DNA from 3 places in the Priestia sp. HNGD-A6 genome. Region 1 is predicted to be linked to each of the others. Evidence: riboswitches for the same ligand, from Rfam matches in the RefSeq annotation. Region 1 holds a riboswitch; each other region holds the start of a gene.
What was found. Region 1 has a riboswitch for thiamine pyrophosphate ahead of tenA (thiaminase II). Riboswitches for the same ligand answer to the same signal wherever they lie in the genome.
Positions count from the first base shown of each region.

Region 2: it holds a riboswitch for thiamine pyrophosphate, as region 1 does, so the genes downstream of both, thiT (energy-coupled thiamine transporter ThiT) here and tenA (thiaminase II) in region 1, are expected to answer to the same signal.
Region 3: it holds a riboswitch for thiamine pyrophosphate, as region 1 does, so the genes downstream of both, SCI76_RS11290 (thiamine phosphate synthase) here and tenA (thiaminase II) in region 1, are expected to answer to the same signal.

Region 1 covers NZ_CP138621.1:706,714-709,843, reverse strand. The annotation lists gene SCI76_RS03670 (aldehyde dehydrogenase) at 1-414, shown strand, start outside; gene tenA (thiaminase II) at 442-1,131, opposite strand; TPP riboswitch at 1,227-1,325, opposite strand; gene SCI76_RS03660 (TspO/MBR family protein) at 1,552-2,298, shown strand; gene SCI76_RS03655 (hypothetical protein) at 2,600-2,782, shown strand; gene SCI76_RS03650 (sodium-dependent transporter) at 2,959-3,130, shown strand, end outside.
Region 2 covers NZ_CP138621.1:209,827-212,956, forward strand. The annotation lists gene SCI76_RS01120 (amino acid permease) at 1-886, opposite strand, end outside; lysine riboswitch at 990-1,174, opposite strand; TPP riboswitch at 1,349-1,449, shown strand; gene thiT (energy-coupled thiamine transporter ThiT) at 1,482-2,090, shown strand; gene SCI76_RS01130 (ethanolamine ammonia-lyase reactivating factor EutA) at 2,247-3,130, shown strand, end outside.
Region 3 covers NZ_CP138621.1:2,242,010-2,245,139, forward strand. The annotation lists gene thiO (glycine oxidase ThiO) at 1-904, opposite strand, end outside; gene SCI76_RS11290 (thiamine phosphate synthase) at 888-1,511, opposite strand; TPP riboswitch at 1,633-1,734, opposite strand; gene SCI76_RS11295 (hypothetical protein) at 1,893-2,108, opposite strand; gene crcB (fluoride efflux transporter CrcB) at 2,160-2,546, opposite strand; gene SCI76_RS11305 (CrcB family protein) at 2,547-2,945, opposite strand.

The DNA.
Region 1 (3,130 bases):
GTGTTAAGTGAAGTAAGCTGGACATCAGACGTTATGCAAGAAGAAATTTTTGGGCCTATTCTTCCTATGATTGAATACGAAACGCTAGACGAAGTTATTCATAAAGTTCAAGAAAAAGCTAAGCCGTTAGCTCTTTACTTGTTTACGGAAAGTGCAAATGTACAAAATGTCATAACGGAGCGTCTTTCATTTGGAGGAGGCTGTATAAATGATACGCTTATGCATATCGCTACGCCATATTTACCCTTTGGCGGAGTTGGAGAAAGCGGTACGGGCCAATATCATGGAAAAGACAGCTTTCAGACATTTTCTCATTTTAAAAGCATGCTGTCTCAAACAACCAAGTTTGATTTGTCATTCCGCTATCCTTCAGAGAAGCAAAACTTGAAAATGATTAAAAAATTATTGAAATAAAAAGCCTCCTGATAGGAGGCTTTTTCGTTATTTTGAAAGTGAAAGCTGAGAAAGCGGCCATTTTTCTTGTGTATACGCCATTTCCCAAAATAAATACTCCAGCTCACAGCTTTTGATAAAGTGATCTTTCATACGATTACGTTCTTCTTCAGTCGCTTGTTCGGCGAGTTCATCAAGCTTGTTACAAAACCATTGTGTTGTGCCATTCATTTCTTCATTATTATAAAACTGAATCCATTCATAAAAAGGATGAGAAGGAGATGGATTTACTTGTTCCGTAATGCGCTGGCCAATTTCAACGTACGTCCACGGACATGGAAGAAGCACGGCAATGATTTCCGCTAAGCTGCCTGTATGCGCAACGCTTGTCATATGGTTAATGTAGTGGCTGGCCGTTGGTGAAAGAGCCTCAGTGTGGAGGTCTTCATAGCGTACGCCTGCTACGTCACAAAAATTATTATGAGGGTGTACTTCACTATGTAATACCGTAGAAATGCCGGCATTAAAGGCTTCCATTTCGGTACGCGTGCGGCATTTTGTTAAAGCAGCGCCGTAAATGCGGACAAATGCTGTTAAGTATTCGTAGTCTTGAGAAACGTAGTGAATAAGCGCCTCTTTTGGCACGTCTCCTTCAGCAATTCCTTTAATAAAAGGGTGGTTAAAAATGGCTTCGTAAATATAGTTTGCTTCTTGTCTTAATTGAGATGAAAATGACATCAAAATCCTCCTTTAATATGAGGAAGTCACAAACAAGCACATAAAGGAAATAAAAAACACTCCGTTTATAAACGGAGTGGCAAAGGACAGTACAAAACTGAACATTGCCACTTTCCTACGCTGGTATGAGCCAGATCAGGTTCAAAGGGATCAAGAAAACTTGTCTCAGCCAGTCGGCACCCCTAGTGGACTTCCTATTAGTCTATGTTTAACTTACCATATATTCTGAAAAATAGAAAGCGTTATGGAAAATTGTTCCCTAACGGTTTTTATCTCTTAAAGAGGTAGCTTCTTGAAGCTATTTTTAATCATTTTTGTTTAAAAATGCATATTTTTAGGGGAGAAGAGGTATTAATGAAGGGAAGAGCCGTTTTCGTCTCCGAAACATTCCCATATAAATAGAAGAAAGGAGAGAACAAAATGGCAAAATTTCGTTTGTATGCTGTATTAAATACAGTAGGCTTGGCTATTACACTTCTTGTGAATTATTTAGCAAATGCGATTCCAATAGGAGGCAAAACAACGGCAGAGGCTTCTGCGCAAGTTCCTACGTTGTTTACACCAGCCGGTTATGCCTTTGCTATCTGGGGCGTTATTTATTTGTTATTAACCATTTGGGTTATACGCCAATTTTTTGCAAGAGAAGATCAAAAAGAAATATATGCACGTATAGGCATTTGGTTTTTTCTAAACTGTTTGTTAAATAGTGCGTGGATCTTTATTTTCCAAAACGATTACTATAAGTTATCCCTTTTAGTTATGCTCTTTATTTTAGGCACATTAATGATTGTATATTCCATTATTCAGCATTCTCGGATGACGACATGGTTTATGCGTCTGCCGATTTCGCTTTATCTTGGATGGATTTCTGTTGCGACTATTGTTAATGTATTTGTCGTATTTCAAGCAAATGGAATACAGCACTTGCTTGGCCTAAATGAATTAGCATGGACGATTATTATGCTGCTGGTAGGGGCTGCGCTGGGCATTATGTTTACATTAAAAAACCGAGACGCTGTTTATCCGCTTGTTTTTATTTGGGCTTATATTGCCATTGCGGTGAAACAAAGTGGAAATCAGCCAATTGTCATTACTGTTATCATCTCGATTGTTTTATTAGCAATTGCTATTATTGTGGGACTGATTAAACGCTATAGACGTTTTTAAAAAGAAGCTCTAGCTTTTGTAAGCTAGAGCTTTTTATGATGCTCTTTTGATTGTAAAAAAGCAGCTGTAAAAGCAATTAAGCTAATTAAAATACCAAAAGGAACAACAATTGGTACGAATGATAAAATAAATGTCATAAGCGTAACCTCCATGTTGCATCGGTGCATAATGAAAAATTCAACTTTTTAAATTGAAGTTCCGCTATTATAGTATGCTAGGCTTTATGTTTGGAGCCTATATGTTTAGAAATAAACGAAAAAGGCAACATACGTTACATATAGTTTATATAGGAGGAGTTAAAATGGAAACATATTTAGTGGCTTACACAGATAAAGACGATATGGAATATAAACAAGTGACGTGCGAGAGTTATGAAGATGCAGAGCGTACGGTTCTTCGTTTAGAGAGAGAAGGGCATATGCATATTGAAGAAATATCAAATCAAGAAGCCTACCGTGGAGACGAATCATCGTACAGAGAATAATTTTTGAATAGAAACATCAAACTCAAAATGAAGAGGCAGCTGCTTCTTCATTTTTTCTATTCTATATAGATATCGTTTTATAGAAAAAAGTAAAACGGGAATGATTTTCTTCTGCATTTATGGTACAGTACTAATCAGGTGAGTTTTGAGTTTAGAAGAGGAGAGAGTAACATTATATGAGTAAAGGAAATCAGTGGTCTTCACGCCTCGGTTTTATTTTAGCATCTGCTGGGGCAGCAATTGGTCTAGGAGCGATATGGAAATTTCCATACGTAACCGGAACCAGTGGCGGTGGAGCATTTTTTGCGTTGTTTATTTTATTTACAATTTTTATTGGATTGCCGCTTC
Region 2 (3,130 bases), 500 kb from region 1:
TTAAAATAACGGCATTAATCGCTGATGCTGCAAACGCCAGACCTGCTCGTTCGAATATTAAAGTAAACGGACTTACTCGCACGTCATCACTTGCTAATGAATTCGCTGTGTATGGAATAAGCATCCCAATAACAAAAATAGCTAAAATATAAAATAACAAGATGCGCCAGAAGACTTGTTTAACTGCGCGAGGAACCGTTTTTTCCGGATCTTCACTTTCTCCAGCTGCGACTCCAAGCAACTCTGTTCCTTGGAATGAAAAACCAGCTGCCATAAAGATACCTAGTACAGTGAAGAATCCACCGTGAATCGGTCCATCACCAAGCGTGAAGTTTTTAAAACCTGGTGCTTCATTGTTAAAGATACCAAAAATCATCATAATACCAATAACTAAAAAGATAATAACCGTTACTACTTTAATTAACGAAAACCAAAATTCAGATTCACCAAATCCTTTTACAGAAAGGTAGTTAAGCCCAAACATAATTAATAAAAACAGGGCACTCCATAAAATAGAAGAAGAGTTCGGGAACCAAAATTTCATAATAAGGGCTCCAGCGGATAATTCAGCTGCAATCGTAATAGCCCAGTTATACCAGTAGTTCCAGCCGAGAGCGAAACCAAAGGATGGATCTACAAAACGAGACGCATACGTACTAAATGAACCAGCTTCAGGCATATAAGCTGCTAGCTCTGCTAGGCTGGTCATCAAAAAGTAAACCATTACGCCAATAATAGCGTAAGCTAAAAGCGCTCCCCCAGGTCCTGCTGTGTGAATTGCTCCACCACTTGCTAGGAATAAGCCGGTTCCGATGGCTCCTCCTAATGAAATCATCGTTAAGTGGCGAGATTTCAACCCACGTTTTAATTCTTGCTGCTCTTGCATAGATAAATACTCCTTTCGAATGTACGGAAAGAGACGGGGATAACATAAAAAAAGCCCGCAGTATATGTGCGCGCTTTTAAATCTGAAAACCGCGTCAACCTTCCGTGAAGATAGCTCTTCACATCACTCGCATGATGTGACAGTTCTGTTCCTGTTCGGAGACAGCCCCAGCTTAAATCAACCGAGAAGTGATTTAAACTTCGGCAATTTTTCCTTTCAAGCAACATCCTCAATGTTCTCTGCATTTCCGTTACTTTACTATTAAAAACTGCGACCTCTACCTCATCGATTAGGATGAGGGTTTTTTATATTCAATTGACATAAAAGAAGTATAACAAATACTAAAACGATTGTCATTATAAAAAATAGATTCAGAAAATAGAAACATCTTTGAAATCTCTCGAATCTATTTTGTTACGTATGGTATAATAAACATTGTCTTTATACTACATAAATATCCAAACGTACCACAGGGGGAGCCGCCGTGCTGAGAGTGAACGAAATGTTCAGACCCTTTGAACCTGTTAGTTAACGCTAGCGTAGGAATGTGGGAATAGTAGCATATATTTGCTTACTCCTGTGTAAACCGTTTGATATGAATGATTCAAAAACAGGAGTGAGAAACGTGAATAAAGCATTACCTTTACAGGCTAAAATTGAAATAGCTATTTTTGCAGCATTGGCACTTCTACTTGACCTTTTGCCTTCAATTAAAATTGCGACGGCTGTGAGCATTTCGTTCTCCATGGTGCCCATTTTTATTATGTGCTTTCGCTGGGGAGTAAAAGGCGGGGCTCTATCCGGTCTATTATGGGGGCTTTTGCAGTTAGCGACAGGAACAGCTTATATTTTAACAGCGCTACAAACATTTATTGAATATATTGTAGCTTTTGCTTTTATAGGTTTTGGAGGTATTTTTTCACAATCTATTAAAACAAATTTAGCTACCAATAACAGATCAAAAGCTTTTGTTTTAATTGTTTTATCCCTTATTATCGGCAGCTTCGCACGTTATTTCTGGCACTTTATTGCTGGTATTATTTTCTGGGGATCGTACGCACCAAAGGGTATGTCCGCTCTGTGGTATTCTTTTTCAATGAACGGTATTTCAATGGTAGGGTCACTAATAGCCTGCTTAGTCATTCTTTCATTGTTAATTCCATCGGCATCAAGAATGATTGTAACTAAATCACACTCATCATAAGAAAAAAGACTAAATCTGCCAAGATTTAGTCTTTTTTCTTATTTGTCACCTTTGTTTACACAAAAGTGTGTCAGGTTTGATAACATAGTTAGTGAAATATTCAAAAAACTGTTTTATGATAGTCAACATATTCAAACGAGATAAAGGGTTGATCGTATGCTACAGAAATGGATCACGAGCATAGGTTTAGATATTGGAACAAGCACAACAAAACTGATTGTAAGCAAACTGTTAATAGCAAATCAACAAAATCAGTTTACGCTGCCAGGCTGTCAAATTATTGATCGTCGCGTAACGTATGCAAGTTCCATCTATACAACACCTATGGTAAACGAGGTTGAAATCGATGTTCGGAGGTTAACGCTATTACTAGAAAAAGAGTACAAAAAAGCAGGAATCTCCTTAGATCAGGTGGAGGCGGGTGCTGTGATCATCACAGGAGAAACGGCTCGGAAGCAAAATGCAGAGAGTATCGTTCACTATCTAGCTGAACACGCTGGGAATTTTGTTGTTGCAACAGCTGGTGCTGACTTAGAAGGAATGTTAGCGGCAAAAGGATCGGGAGCAATCGAACATTCTGCTGAAACCAATAAAGTGATTGCCAACATTGATGTAGGTGGAGGCACTGCTAACATCGCCTTATGTCAAAATGGAAAAGTGATTGAAACGTTTACCCTGCATGTAGGCGGAAGATTAATTCGGCTAAACGAAGATGGTATTGTTACCTACGTTTCGTCTTATTTAACTGAATTTTTAAAAAATAATTCTCTGATGCTTCAAGAAGGCGAAAAAGCAACATTTGAAAAACTCTCGTCTATTTGCAAATTGCTAGCTAAAGAAACCGTGGATTATGTGAGCGCACTGAAGCAAACCTCTTTGCTGCTCGTTTCCCCTCATACAAGATCTTCTACTCGGCCAGAGACAATCATGGTCTCGGGAGGAGTAGGAGCCATGATAGAGAAGGAGAAACCAAAAACAGTGAAGGAAGTGGCCATACACGGAGACATTGGTCCGCTGCTAGCTTATCAGTTTCAAGCCAT
Region 3 (3,130 bases), 1.5 Mb from region 1:
TTTCAAATGTGGCTTCTTTAATGGCCGGCAGAAGCGCAGAAGCTTTATTCAGCAAAAATTGAATACCTTGTGCAGAAACGGTCTTAGTAAAATCATGCTGCAGCTTAGTTGCCCCGATTACGATTCTTCCACCAGTCTTAGGGACTAAGTAAAAACCTTCATCTAAAAAAATCGTTTTAGAAAGCAGGGGCTTATGACTTTGCAGAGCAATACACTCTCCTTTTACAGGAAACACCTCGCCTAAATGTTCAGAAGAAATAAAGCGTTTAGCCCATGAGCCTGCTGCAATCACTACTTTTTCTCCATAAAAAGAGCCTTTGGACGTCTGTACCCCTTTTACTGTTTCATTTTCCATAATAAGAGAGTGAACGTCACAGTATTCGAATACATCTGCTCCGTGATACAAGGCTCCATGAGCAAGAGCTTGTGTTAACTTAGCCGGAGCTAGCTGGCCGTCTCCCGGTATTGTAATGGCTCCGTATATGTCTGGAGAGAGCCCGGGTTCTAACAAACGCGCTTCTTTTACATCGATCCATCTTACATCTTTGTCCCACCGGTGGTGCTGAGCGGCTTTTTTCTTTAATACGTGTGCATCTTCTTCTGTTACAGCGACTTTTAATAAGCCTTTTTGAATGAGCTCTACGTCGATAGCCGTTTTTTCTTTTAGTTCCTTCACCAGTTCAGGAAACATGCTTCTGCTCTTAATAGCAAGGTCTAAAAGAGGACCTTCTTCATCAATTTCAGCTTGAGCACCTAAAATACCAGCGGCTGCACTTGAAGCTTCACAACCAACTTGATTGCGTTCAAGAATAGCTACTGACGCTCCTTGTTTTGACAAATGATAAGCGATAGAAGAGCTGATTATACCTCCTCCGATTAACAGTACATCATAATGCTGCTTCATTTTCTCCACCTCCAGATGTCCATATATGAGAATATTGTTTAATCGCTTTCAGGGGATCTTGCGCAAGCATGACACCAGACATCACGGCTATACCGTGTGCTCCTGTTTGAAGTACCTCTTTGGCATTTACAGGTGTAATTCCTCCAATGGCAATAACCGGTATCTGCACAGCGTCTACTACTTCTTTTAGTGCCGCTATCCCTCGACTTTTTAATTCTTTTTTTGAATGTGTTGAATAAATATGTCCGTATAAAATGTAGTGAGCACCATCTTTTTCAGCTTCTAAAGCCTCTTCCACAGAGTGAACTGACTTTCCAACAATAAGAGAAGGAAATGCGTCTATAACAAACGAAACGTCTAAACTATGATAGGCAAGCTGTACACCTTTTGCTTTTAAAGCATGCGCTACATCAACTCGGTCATTCACAATAATTTTAGAGCGACAAAATGGTAGGCTTTCTAGTAAACATTGAATCTGCTTTGCCGTTTTCTTTTTTTCTCTAATATGAATGGCGCCCGCAAAAGGCGCGATAGCCGTTAAAATTTTTTGAAGCTCTTCGATTGGCTGCTTATCTGTTGTAATGACATGAAATTTAGGAATATCCACATGATCGAAACCTTTCCATTCAGAATAAAGAGAAATTTCAATCACTTCATCTTGTGCAGAGGGCTTTATTACATACAAAAAACCACTCTACAACGTAGAGTGGTTAGCATGCATCGTTATGTAAACATGATCGCCACTTCCCTACGCTGGTCCAAACCAGATCAGGTTCAAAGGGTCCGAAATACATCCGTCTCAGCTTCAAAAAGCTCCCCTAGTGATTGCTATTTATTGATTTTGTTTTTGCACTTAAAATTATAACACAACTAGATGTAAATACAATATCTCTTTATGCTCTTACGGCTCTCTTCCTTTTATAGATGTATCTTTTAAGCTTCTTTACTAAGAGGCCCGGCGCACCGAATCATTCTGCTTTTTATATAGTTAGTAATCGGTATAGTCGTCAAATTCTTCTTTGTCTTTTTCCTTTTTCCGATCCCATATAAACAGCAGGAGTAACATAATAAAAGTTAGAATATAAAAACCGTAAAAAATAAATGCCGCCACAACATTTATAAATAAAAATAAAAAACCAATGATCTGACCTGCAACAGCTACAATCAACAAAATGTATTTCCAAACTTCTGCTTTTCTATCCATTCTCTACTTCTCCGTCTTTTTGTTTTTCCCTACTAGAAACGTTCTCTTTACTTATAATAAAAACGTTCCTGCCAGTAAACCGACTGTAAATAAACCAACTGTTCCAAATGCTGAAATCCCCACGTACGCCAACATTTTCCGATAAGATTTTTCCCGAATTAACTGTACGGTTTCCACACTAAACGTTGAAAAAGTGGTAAAGGCACCAAAAAACCCAATGCCAATCATTAAAAATATTGAATCATCATAAGCATGACTCGGAACCTTTCCATAATAACTACCGTAAAAAAGACCAAGCCCAAACGCACCGAGCAAGTTTACAAACAGCATTGAGACTGGAAAAGGAGGGTTTGAAACTGTTTTTGTAACTTTTAAACCCAAAAGATAACGGCATATTCCTCCAGCTGCCCCGCCAAGTGCCAAGCTCACTATGCTCATTTACTTCACCTCATGTACTTTCACTAAATTTTTCCCTGCCGCTTCACCGCATAGATAGCCTGCTAAAGCAAGAAGGATTCCACCTACTAAAGAGACAATGACATAAATGGCTCCCCAAAATAAATGGTGCTGAGTGAGAGAAATGACGTCTCCTGCAAAGGTTGAATACGTTGTAAAACCGCCGCACACGCCAACTCCTAGTCCAAGCTTTATCCATTCTTTTGGCTTTTTCCACGCAAAAAATCCTGTTAATAGGCCTAGTATGAAGCTTCCTAATAGGTTTTCAATTACCGTTCCTATTGGATAGCCCGTATATAATAAGGAAATATTTAGCAAATAACGCGCATATGTACCAGCGATAGCACCAAAGGCAATTGAGATTAAGTTTATGGCTTTCATCATATCGCTCCGTTTCATAAATTCTTCTTTAAGTGTACCATAAGGAATTTATTTCTACCTTAACATTTAACTATATGTTTATTGCACCAAAAGTCATGAAAAAATGAAAGAGAAAATCGTCGCATGAAACTTCCTTTTTACTCCTCAAATATCCCTTAAAAATCCACTTAATCCAAATTTTAAAA